3 regions of the Mesorhizobium sp. M1A.F.Ca.ET.072.01.1.1 genome follow, and region 3 is predicted to be linked to each of the others. Evidence: riboswitches for the same ligand, from Rfam matches in the RefSeq annotation. Region 3 holds a riboswitch; each other region holds the start of a gene.
The links. Region 3 has a riboswitch for thiamine pyrophosphate ahead of thiC (phosphomethylpyrimidine synthase ThiC). Riboswitches for the same ligand answer to the same signal wherever they lie in the genome.
Positions count from the first base shown of each region.

Region 1: linked by a shared signal. The riboswitch ahead of thiB (thiamine ABC transporter substrate binding subunit) and the one ahead of thiC (phosphomethylpyrimidine synthase ThiC) in region 3 are both predicted to bind thiamine pyrophosphate.
Region 2: linked by a shared signal. The riboswitch ahead of thiC (phosphomethylpyrimidine synthase ThiC) and the one ahead of thiC (phosphomethylpyrimidine synthase ThiC) in region 3 are both predicted to bind thiamine pyrophosphate.

Region 1 covers NZ_RZSF01000095.1:15,998-19,269, reverse strand. Annotated here, with positions in the region: partial or broken gene EOA32_RS15540 (ABC transporter permease subunit) at 1-328, opposite strand, end outside; gene thiB (thiamine ABC transporter substrate binding subunit) at 545-1,552, opposite strand; TPP riboswitch at 1,595-1,708, opposite strand; gene EOA32_RS15525 (thiamine diphosphokinase) at 1,850-2,494, shown strand; gene EOA32_RS15520 (ABC-F family ATP-binding cassette domain-containing protein) at 2,496-3,272, shown strand, end outside.
Region 2 covers NZ_RZSF01000338.1:1,705-4,976, forward strand. Annotated here, with positions in the region: gene thiC (phosphomethylpyrimidine synthase ThiC) at 1-1,317, opposite strand, end outside; TPP riboswitch at 1,421-1,537, opposite strand; gene EOA32_RS30840 (hypothetical protein) at 1,659-1,886, opposite strand; gene EOA32_RS40835 (hypothetical protein) at 2,549-3,010, opposite strand.
Region 3 covers NZ_RZSF01000117.1:1,363-4,634, forward strand. Annotated here, with positions in the region: gene thiO (glycine oxidase ThiO) at 1-265, opposite strand, end outside; gene thiC (phosphomethylpyrimidine synthase ThiC) at 262-2,082, opposite strand; TPP riboswitch at 2,195-2,306, opposite strand; gene EOA32_RS39275 (hypothetical protein) at 2,769-2,945, shown strand; gene EOA32_RS17575 (phasin) at 3,169-3,272, opposite strand, start outside.

The DNA.
Region 1 (3,272 bases), on a different contig from region 3:
CGAGCGCGGCGACGATGGCCGGCAGCGCCAGCGGCACCGTGAACAACTGCAGGATCAGGCGACGTCCGGGAAAGTTCGTTTGCCTGGACAGGGCGCGGCCGACGAACACTGCCGGCAAGACCGAAAGCAATGTCGACAGCAGCGCCTGCCAAAGCGTGAAGCGGGCGACGCGGAGCAGATAGCTGTCGAAGGCCGCGGCAGCGCTGGACGGACCGCTCGCGCCTTCGAGGATCAGGCCGGCGAAGGCGCCGCCGATGAGCAAAGTGATGGCGACAAGGGCGATGATGCCGGCGGTGATGCGAGGGTCAGGGCGCGGCGTGGATTGCACGCTGCACCACGTTGGCTCGAGCTAGCGAACGCCACGTTCCGTCGCACCCCCCTCTGTCCTGCCGGACATCTCCCTCTCTAGGAGGGAGATTGGCAGCTTTGCCGCTCTTCCTACACCGTCGGCGGCTAGCGAAATCACCGATGACCGCGAATTTCCCCCTTTGCGGGGGAGATGGCCGGCCGGACAGAGGGGGGTGCTCAAGCGCCATCCTGCGTCCTACTTGCTCATCGCCGCCAGCCATTCATCCACCCAGGCCTTGCGGTTGGCCGCCACCTCGTCCGGGCTGAACAGCAGGGTTTTGGTCGGCTTCACCAGCTTTTCGAAGGCCGGGTTGAGCGGCTTGTCGGTCTTGCCGGCCGGGAACATCCAGTTGGTCTCCGGGATGACGTTCTGGAACTTGGGCCCGGTCATGAAGGCTATGAATTTTTCCGCCAGCGGGTTCTTCGCGCCGGTTTTGGTGATGCCGGCGACCTCGATCTGCAGATATTCGCCCTCCTCGAAGGACGCCGCCTGATAGCGCTCGGTGTTCTCGGCCACCATGTGGTAGGCCGGCGAGGTGGTATAGGAGAGAACCATCGGCGCCTCGCCCTTGGTGAACAGACCATAGGCCTCGCTCCAGCCCGGCGTCACGGTCAGCACCTTCGGCTTCAGCTTGGCCCAGGCTTCCGGCGCCTTGTCGCCATAGACCGACTTGACCCACAGCAGCAGCCCGAGGCCCGGCGTCGAAGTGCGCGGATCCTGGATGATGATCTTGTCGGGGCCGGCGCCCTCGACCAGTTCCTTCAAGCTCTTCGGCGGGGTCTTCAGCTTTTCGGTGTCGTAGACGACGGCGAAATAGCCGTAGTCGAAAGGCACGAAAGTGTCGTCTTTCCAGCCGCCGGGCACATTCAAATCGGCCACCGCGCCATGCCGCGCGAATAGGCCGCTCGCCTTGGCATCCGCGGTCAGGTTGGTATCGAGGCCGAGCACGACATCGGCCTTGGTGCCGGCGCCCTCCAGCTTGACGCGGTTGAGCAGTGCCACGCCGTCGGCAACCGAGACGAATTCAAGATCGCAGCCGCATTCGGCCTCGAATTCCTTCCTCACCGCGGGCCCGAGACCCCAGTCGGCGGTGAAGCTTTCGTAGGTGTAGATGGTAAGCTTGTCTTTAGCCTCGGCAGATCCGCCTGCCAAAAGCGAAACAAGGCCGACTGCAAGAACAAGGTTGGACAATAGCGAGCGCATCGGCGCCTCCTTCGTTCGCGTTAAAGGAATTGAGGCGTCGGATGGTCCGAAACGTCTAATCCCTCCGCCGGTACAAACCGGATCAGGTTCAGCGGGTTGGCTTTGTGCCTCTCAGCCGGTTCGCAAAATCAGCGTCCGGCACCCCGTTAGAGCATTTCGAGACATAGGCCCGGCCGATGCGGCGCGCAAGCGGAAGTTTCCTGGGCATCCATCAGGGTTCACCGCGGTAGCGAAGTGCGATTCCGTTTGGACGCGCCCGCTTCCGTTTCGTTGGTCGGGCTGGTAAGGGCGACGGCCATGGGCACATTCACCATCCTGCTTGGCGGCGATATCGTCCGCACGCCTCGGCTCGATCGCCAGATCGAAGGCTCCCGCATTATCGCCGCCGATGCCGGTATCGGCCATGCCGATATGCTTGGCCTGCTGCCGGAGCTCTGGGTCGGAGATTTCGACTCGGTGCCGGCGAGCCTGCCGGAGAATCTGGCCGCCGTGCCGCGCAAGATTTTCCCGACCGAGAAGGACATGACCGACGGCGAACTCGCCATTGCCGAGGCGCTGGCGCGCGGCGCCACCAGCCTGGTGCTGGCCGGCGCCTTCGGCGGCAAGCGCGCCGATCATGCCTTTCTGCATTTGGCTCTGAGCGTGCGGCTGGCCGAGGCAGGCATGACCGTCCTGCTGACCAGCGGCGCGCAGGAAGGCGTGCCCATCCTGCCGGGCAAAGCCGGCTTCGACTACGCCGAGGGCACGCTGTTCTCGGTGCTCGGCTTCTCCGACCTCGCCGGCCTGACGGTCTCAGGCGCCAAATGGCCGCTGGACGGTGTCGAGGTGGCGTTCGGCTCCTCGCTTACCATATCAAATGAGGTTAAGGGCCGGCTCCATATCGCGCTCGAGCGTGGCCGGGCGCTGCTGCTCGCCCACCCCTATCCTCTTCCCGAAAGCTGACATGGCCCCGCCTCTTCTCAATCTGGATCGCATAAAACTGACTTTTGGCGGCACGCCGCTGCTCGACGGCGCGGTACTGAGCGCCTCCGCCGGCGAGAAGATCGCGCTTGTCGGCCGCAACGGTTCGGGCAAGTCGACGCTGCTCAAGATCGTCGCGGGGCTGATCGAACCGCAGGACGGCGACGTATTCCGCCAGCCATCGGCAACGGTGCGCTACCTGCCGCAAATGCCCGATATGGATGGCTTCGCCAGCGTGCGCGCCTATGTCGAAGCCGGCCTCGGGCCGGCCGACGACCCGCATCGCGCCACCTATCTGATGGAGCATCTCGGCCTGACCGGCGAGGAGCGGCCGAACGACCTTTCCGGCGGCGAGGCGCGCCGCGCAGCACTCGCTCGCGTCATGGCGCCGGAGCCCGATATCCTGCTCCTCGACGAGCCGACCAACCATCTCGACCTGTCGGTCATCGAATGGCTGGAAGAAGAGCTTGCCCGCACCTCGTCGGCCGTGATCCTGATCTCGCACGACCGCCGCTTTCTCGAGCGCGTCTCGCGCGCCACCGTCTGGCTCGACCGCGGCCAGACGCGCCGGCTGGACAAGGGGTTCGCGCATTTCGAGGAATGGCGCGACCAGGTGCTTGAAGAGGAGGAGCGCGAACAGCACAAGCTCGGCCGCCAGATCGTGCGCGAGGAGCATTGGCTGCGCTATGGCGTGACCGCCAGGCGCAAGCGCAACATGCGCCGGCTCGGCGAGCTGCAGGCCATGCGCCAGCGTTTTCGC
Region 2 (3,272 bases), on a different contig from region 3:
CGTCAGCGGCCCCAACGTGTAGAACGGCGCCTCACCGCACACTGCGAGCTGCTTGTCCATGTTCTGCCTGATCTTGTGCATGGGGACATGGCCCGGGCCTTCGATCATCACCTGGCAGTCCTTTGCCCAGGCAATCTTGGTGAGTTCTCCAAGTGTTTCCAGTTCGGCGAATTGCGCCGCGTCGTTCGCATCGGCGATTGAACCGGGACGAAGGCCGTCGCCGAGCGAGAAGGAAACGTCATAGGCTCTGGCGATGTCGCAGATCTCCTCGAAATGCTCGTAGAGGAAGCTCTCCCGGTGATGGTGCAGGCACCATTTGGCCATGATCGAGCCGCCGCGCGAGACGATGCCCGTGACCCGGTCGACGGTCAGCGGTATGTAGTGCAGCCGCACGCCGGCGTGGATGGTGAAATAGTCGACGCCTTGCTCGGCCTGCTCGATCAGCGTGTCGCGATAGACCTCCCAGTTGAGGTCCTCGGCGATGCCGCCGACCTTTTCGAGCGCCTGATAGAGCGGCACCGTGCCGATCGGCACCGGTGCATTGCGCACGATCCAGTCGCGGATGTTGTGGATGTTGCGGCCGGTCGACAGGTCCATCACCGTATCGGCGCCCCAGCGGATCGCCCACACCATCTTTTCGACCTCTTCGGCCATCGACGATGTGACAGCCGAGTTACCGATGTTGGCGTTGATCTTCACCAGGAAATTTCGCCCGATGATCATCGGTTCGCTCTCGGGATGATTGATGTTGGCGGGAATGATTGCGCGTCCGCGCGCCACCTCGTCGCGCACGAATTCGGGTGTGACGAAATCTGGGATCGCCGCGCCGAAGGCTTCGCCGTCGCGTTGCAGCTTGCCGCGCATCACCTCGCGGCCGAGATTCTCGCGGATGGCTACGAACTCCATTTCTGGCGTGATGATGCCGGCGCGCGCATAGGCAAGTTGGGTCACCGCCTTGCCCTGCTTGGCCTTGAGCGGCCGATTGCGTATCGGAAATTCCGGTGTCAGGCGCTCGCCGGTGGCGAATCCATTGTCTTCCGGCCGGACGTGGCGGCCGTCATAGGCTTCGACATCGCAACGCGCCGTGACCCATTCGTGGCGAAGCCGGGCAAGGCCTTTTTCGATGCTGGTTTGGACTGATGGATCGGTGTAGGGGCCGGACGGATCGTAGACGGTGACGGGCGGTTCGCCGGCCGTCGGATGGACGGAAATCTCGCGCATCGGCACCCTGATCTGCGGGTAGAGGACGCCGGGCTTGTGGATTTTCCGCGAGGCGGGCAGTGGTCCCGTCGACACGGCGGGGGTGAGGGCATTCATCGTGAGGCTCCTTTGCTCATGCATTGGAGACCCAGTTCTGTGCCGGAAGGATGAAAAGACGCTTCTGTAGACCTGCTGCAGCAGGACCTCGGGCGTAAACTCCCGCAAAGCGCTTGCACCGTCCCTACGCCAGTATGAACTGGATCAGGTTCAACGGGTCACTGCGCCGCGAAAGCCAGCAGTATCTCAGCCCCTTACCGGGACTCCCCTGGTGAATGCCTCAAGTTGAATGGGCCGGTGCTGCTTTGTCAAGCGCCTTCGGGCGCCTTCGGGCGCCTTCGGCCGGTGGCGACGTCCGGCGGCCGGCCGAGCGGAGAGCTCGCGCATGCATCGGGGACAAGTCACGCCCCGTAGACCAGGGCTGGAATGGCCAAAGTCTCATTCGCTTCGTGAAGGATGGAAAAACTGTATCGGCCATGTGCGTCGAGATCGACCGAGTAGCTCAGGCGGTCACGGATGTGGTTATCCTGGTCGAAGGCGACGATTTGCGGCTTCAGCGAGGTGATTTGCACCACGTCCAGGTAGATGGAGTTGCAGATATGATCTGGTCGTCGGGCTGGCAGGTGCAAGCGGCCGCTCTATTCAGGATGCGGCATCGGCGGCGTTCCCGATACCAATGATATCTTGCGGGCAACTTATGCAATCACCGGCTTCGTAAAACCCGACGGCGGCGGCCGTGTCCTGGCGCTGAGGATGTGCCGCTGTTCCAGCAGAGAAATCGCGTGGGCGCGGAGTTTTCGCTCTGCGAGGAAGAGTTGACGCAATCGTTTAGCTTGCTTGCAGTTCGTAGAGACCCGCCTTTGAAAGCAACTAAGCTATTGCATTGATATGTTGGTGCGCGATCGATCGCTACATAGCCGGCCGCCATTATCCGAGTATTGATCCGCCGGTGTTCGTGTTGCCGTATATGGCAATCCCTGCGAGATCGTCGCGGCCGGATCGGCCGCACCCTCTAGTCATAAAAGGGGAAGCGACCGAGAATTCCGCTGCCGAAAACTTCTCTGGCTTGGCTATGCATGCGGTAGATGAGATCGCCGCCTACCGCGACCTGGTCGAGGAAGGCATCGACGCCCAGTTCGGACAGCCTGGTTATCGCAATGCGTTAGCGGCTCAGACTTGCGGTCTCGAGAGCGGCCTTTGGGGGTCACCTCTTTTTTGTTTCAGAGGTTGGAAGACGGCTGCTCGTTACCCAATAGAAATGGCGACTACGGAACGCGATCGATCGCGGCCATCAGGAAACACCTGTCTTCGGCTCAACCTCGACATGGCGTCCGATCGACCGCAGATATACAGCTATCTCGTCCATGAGATGATCGCGTTCGCCGTAGATCTCAGCAATCCTGCGCAGCTGTGGCTCGACGGACCTCCGTTGCGCCGGCGTCAAATCAGCATCGCCAAAGACATATCCCAAGTTGCCAATCGCGCAAATGTTGCAGCCGGCCTCCACAACTGCTTGCACGAATGCCGGAATGTCTTTTTCTTGCATAGTCTTCATGTCGAACCTCTCGTGAATGGCGTGCTTGCGCGCCCATGCTGCCTTTTCAGCGTGTCCTCTGGGCGGCGCAAGCCTTGAGCGTAATTGTGCCGGGCAACCTCGACTATCCCGTCTGCCACGCTCTTTAGAGTCGGTGGGGTCTGGTGATTGCAGGCTGGGCCACTCAAAAGCCTGCAAGAAGAAAGTCATGGCGACCATTGCTCAAGATCGCGAGGGTGCGTGCAAGACCTTCCGTTGGCAGTCATGCACGCTCACCCAGCAACTGGGTATTGAGCAACTGGGTCTCACGTCGCGGGTCTCGTGTGCTTCACAGCCGAAAATAAGGTACCACCGTGGCTATTCTCAAGTGCAGGCTACCTCTTCAGGACACGGCGGAGTGCCTTCCGACGCACCCCTGGTGCAACGTGCGACCTAACGAGACACATCTCGTTCGCGTTCCCTCGACCTTTCTTCGTATTGC
Region 3 (3,272 bases):
ACGCCAGCACCAGCGTGCCGCGGCGCGCGACATGGCCGGGCAAGGCGGCGTCCCACCAGTCGGCTGCGCCGCGTCCGAGCGTCAGCACGGTCTCTTCGGCGTTCTCGCGCTCGCACCAGGGCGCGAGCATGCCGCCAGCCTGCCAGGAGGCATTGCCGGCGATCTCTAGCCGTTTCTCGACCACGGTCACATCGGCGCCGCGCGTTGCCAGCTCGTGCGCGAGCGTCAATCCGGCAACGCCAGCGCCGCGAATGAGCACCTTCATGGCGTGTCCGTGCGCTCGGGGGTGCTGTCGAGCGGCATATAGAGATCGCCGCCGTCGCGGTACTTCGCAGCCATGGCCGCGAGCCCTTCCTTCTGCGCTTCCGCGCGGATGTCGTGCGAGATCCGCATCGAGCAGAATTTGGGACCGCACATGGAGCAGAAATGCGCCACCTTGTGCGCCTCCTTCGGCAGGGTTTCGTCGTGGAAGGCGCGCGCCGTCTCCGGATCGAGCGACAGGTTGAACTGGTCCTCCCACCGGAACTCGAAGCGCGCCCTCGACAGCGCGTCGTCCCTGACCTGGGCGGCCGGATGGCCCTTGGCGAGGTCGGCGGCATGAGCGGCGATCTTGTAGGTGATGACGCCAGTCTTGACGTCGTCGCGGTCGGGCAGGCCGAGATGCTCCTTCGGCGTGACGTAGCAGAGCATCGACGTTCCGAACCAGCCGATCATCGCCGCGCCGATGCCCGATGTGATGTGGTCATAGCCCGGCGCGATGTCGGTGGTGAGCGGCCCGAGCGTGTAGAACGGCGCTTCGCCACAGACCGCGAGCTGCTTGTCCATGTTTTGCTTGATCTTGTGCATCGGCACGTGGCCGGGGCCCTCGATCATCACCTGGCAGTCCTTGGACCAGGCGATCTTGGTGAGCTCTCCGAGCGTTTCCAGCTCGGCGAACTGGGCCGCGTCATTGGCATCGGCGATCGAGCCGGGGCGAAGGCCGTCGCCGAGCGAGAACGCCACGTCATAGGACCGGGCGATGTCGCAGATCTCCTCGAAATGCTCGTAGAGAAAACTCTCCTTGTGGTGATGCAAGCACCATTTGGCCATGATCGAGCCGCCGCGCGACACGATGCCGGTGACGCGGTCGACGGTGAGCGGGATATAGGGCAGGCGTACGCCGGCATGGATCGTGAAATAGTCCACGCCCTGCTCGGCCTGCTCGATGAGGGTGTCGCGGAACACCTCCCAGGTCAGTTCTTCGGCGACGCCGCCGACCTTCTCAAGCGCTTGGTAGATCGGCACCGTACCGATCGGCACCGGCGAATTGCGCACCATCCATTCGCGGATGTTGTGGATGTTGCGCCCGGTCGAGAGGTCCATCACCGTGTCGGCGCCCCAGCGGATCGCCCACACCATCTTCTCGACCTCCTCGGCCATCGAGGAGGTGACGGCGGAGTTGCCGATATTGGCGTTGATCTTGACCAGGAAATTGCGGCCGATGATCATCGGCTCGCTTTCCGGGTGGTTGATGTTGGACGGGATGATGGCGCGGCCGCGCGCCACCTCGTCGCGCACGAATTCCGGCGTGACGAAGTCAGGGATCGCGGCGCCGAAGCTTTCGCCATCGCGTTGAAGTTTCGAACGCAACTGCTCACGGCCGAGGTTCTCGCGGATGGCGACGAACTCCATCTCAGGCGTGATCATGCCGGCGCGCGCATAGGCGAGCTGGGTGACGGCGCGGCCGCCGGCCGCGCGCAACGGTCTGTTGCGAACCGGGAATTCCGGCGTCAGGCGATCGGCTGAGACGAAGCCGTTGTCTTCCGGCTTGATCGTGCGGCCCTCGTAGCGCCCCACATCTCCGCGCGCCTCGATCCATGCCTCGCGCAGCCGTGGCAAGCCACGCTCGATGTCGGTTTTCACCGTGGCGTCCGTGTAGGGACCGGACGAGTCGTAGACAGTGACCGGCGGCTCGCCGGCGCTCGAGTGGACCGAGATCTCGCGCATCGGCACCCGCAGCTCCGGGTGAAGCTGACCGGGTTTGTGGACCTTCTTCGAAGCGGGCAATTCGCCGACGGTGACGGTCGGGGTGTGGGCATTCATGAGTGAGCCTCCTTGCTCGAGTGCAACGGAGACCCAGTCCACGCGATGAGGAGGAAGTGACGCTTCGCTTAGGATGCGGGCACTGCCCGAATGCCGAAGCCGGATTGCCGACCCGCGAAGCCTCGCACCGTCCCTACGCCAGTATGAACTGGATCAGGTTCAACGGGTCACTGCGCGCGATAGCAGTATCTCAGCCCCTTGCCGGGACTCCCCTGGTGAGGGGCGCAGGTTGGACGATGCGACGCTATCCTGTCAACTCGATTTCATGACTTCTCCAGCCTCGAACAAGGGCGACGAGAAGCAGCGCAAGCACGCAGCTTTGATCGAGCATCTGACTTACATCGACGCCCATTGAGCCACGATCTTGCGCGCTGGAACTGGCAGCCGGACCCACTTGTCATCCGCCAAGGAAACGCTTTTGCGATCCCTTGTGGCGGCGGGTTGAAGAACGCATTTTTCGCCTCGAAGAGCATCTGTTCGGCGTCTACGGACGCTGGTTCGATTTGTTCAGGACCGGATTATTGTGCAGCCGTAAGGGTCGAGTTGCAGCGTTCCCACGACGGCTGCAAGGGCCTTGCCGGGAGCCTGTTCGCGAATGCTGTGGTTGTTCTCGTCCGCGTCCCGCTCAACGCCGACAGGATCAGCGTACCGCCATTGCGACCTTTGGCGACTATCTGTTCGGGCCAATGCGCGATGCATTGAAGCGTTATGTCATGTGGGACCCGCTGCCGATTGCACCCGATTGGGCAGACGATTCCTGGGCGCGTGGCGCCGCGGCGCTTGCGACCCAAAGGCTCTTCGACTTCGAAAGCAGCCCCGGAGAAATCGCCGGCACCGGGCTGCAACGATCAACGGTCAAGTAGCTACAGGACCAAAGCGGCGTCCTCGTCCCGATTTCGGGCCTTCGTCTCCGTCTCTGCGCGCCTTTCCGTAGCCAACTGTTTGGAAAAGCGATGCTTGGCCGATGGATGAGGTTCGTGCAAAGGACGCCGGCCGAATGGAAGAAGACCGGCGCGAAGGTGCCGGTCTTGATGTCGTAACGAGCAGAGGAGGTCTGCGACCTCCGGTCTCGGATTGCCTGAGCAGTCAAGCGGCCTTCTTCAAAGCCTTTTCGAAGGCATCCTTGATCGGCTTGGATACGTCTTCGGTGGCTCTCAACATCACCGCCTGCAGGGTCTTGGCCTGCTCGA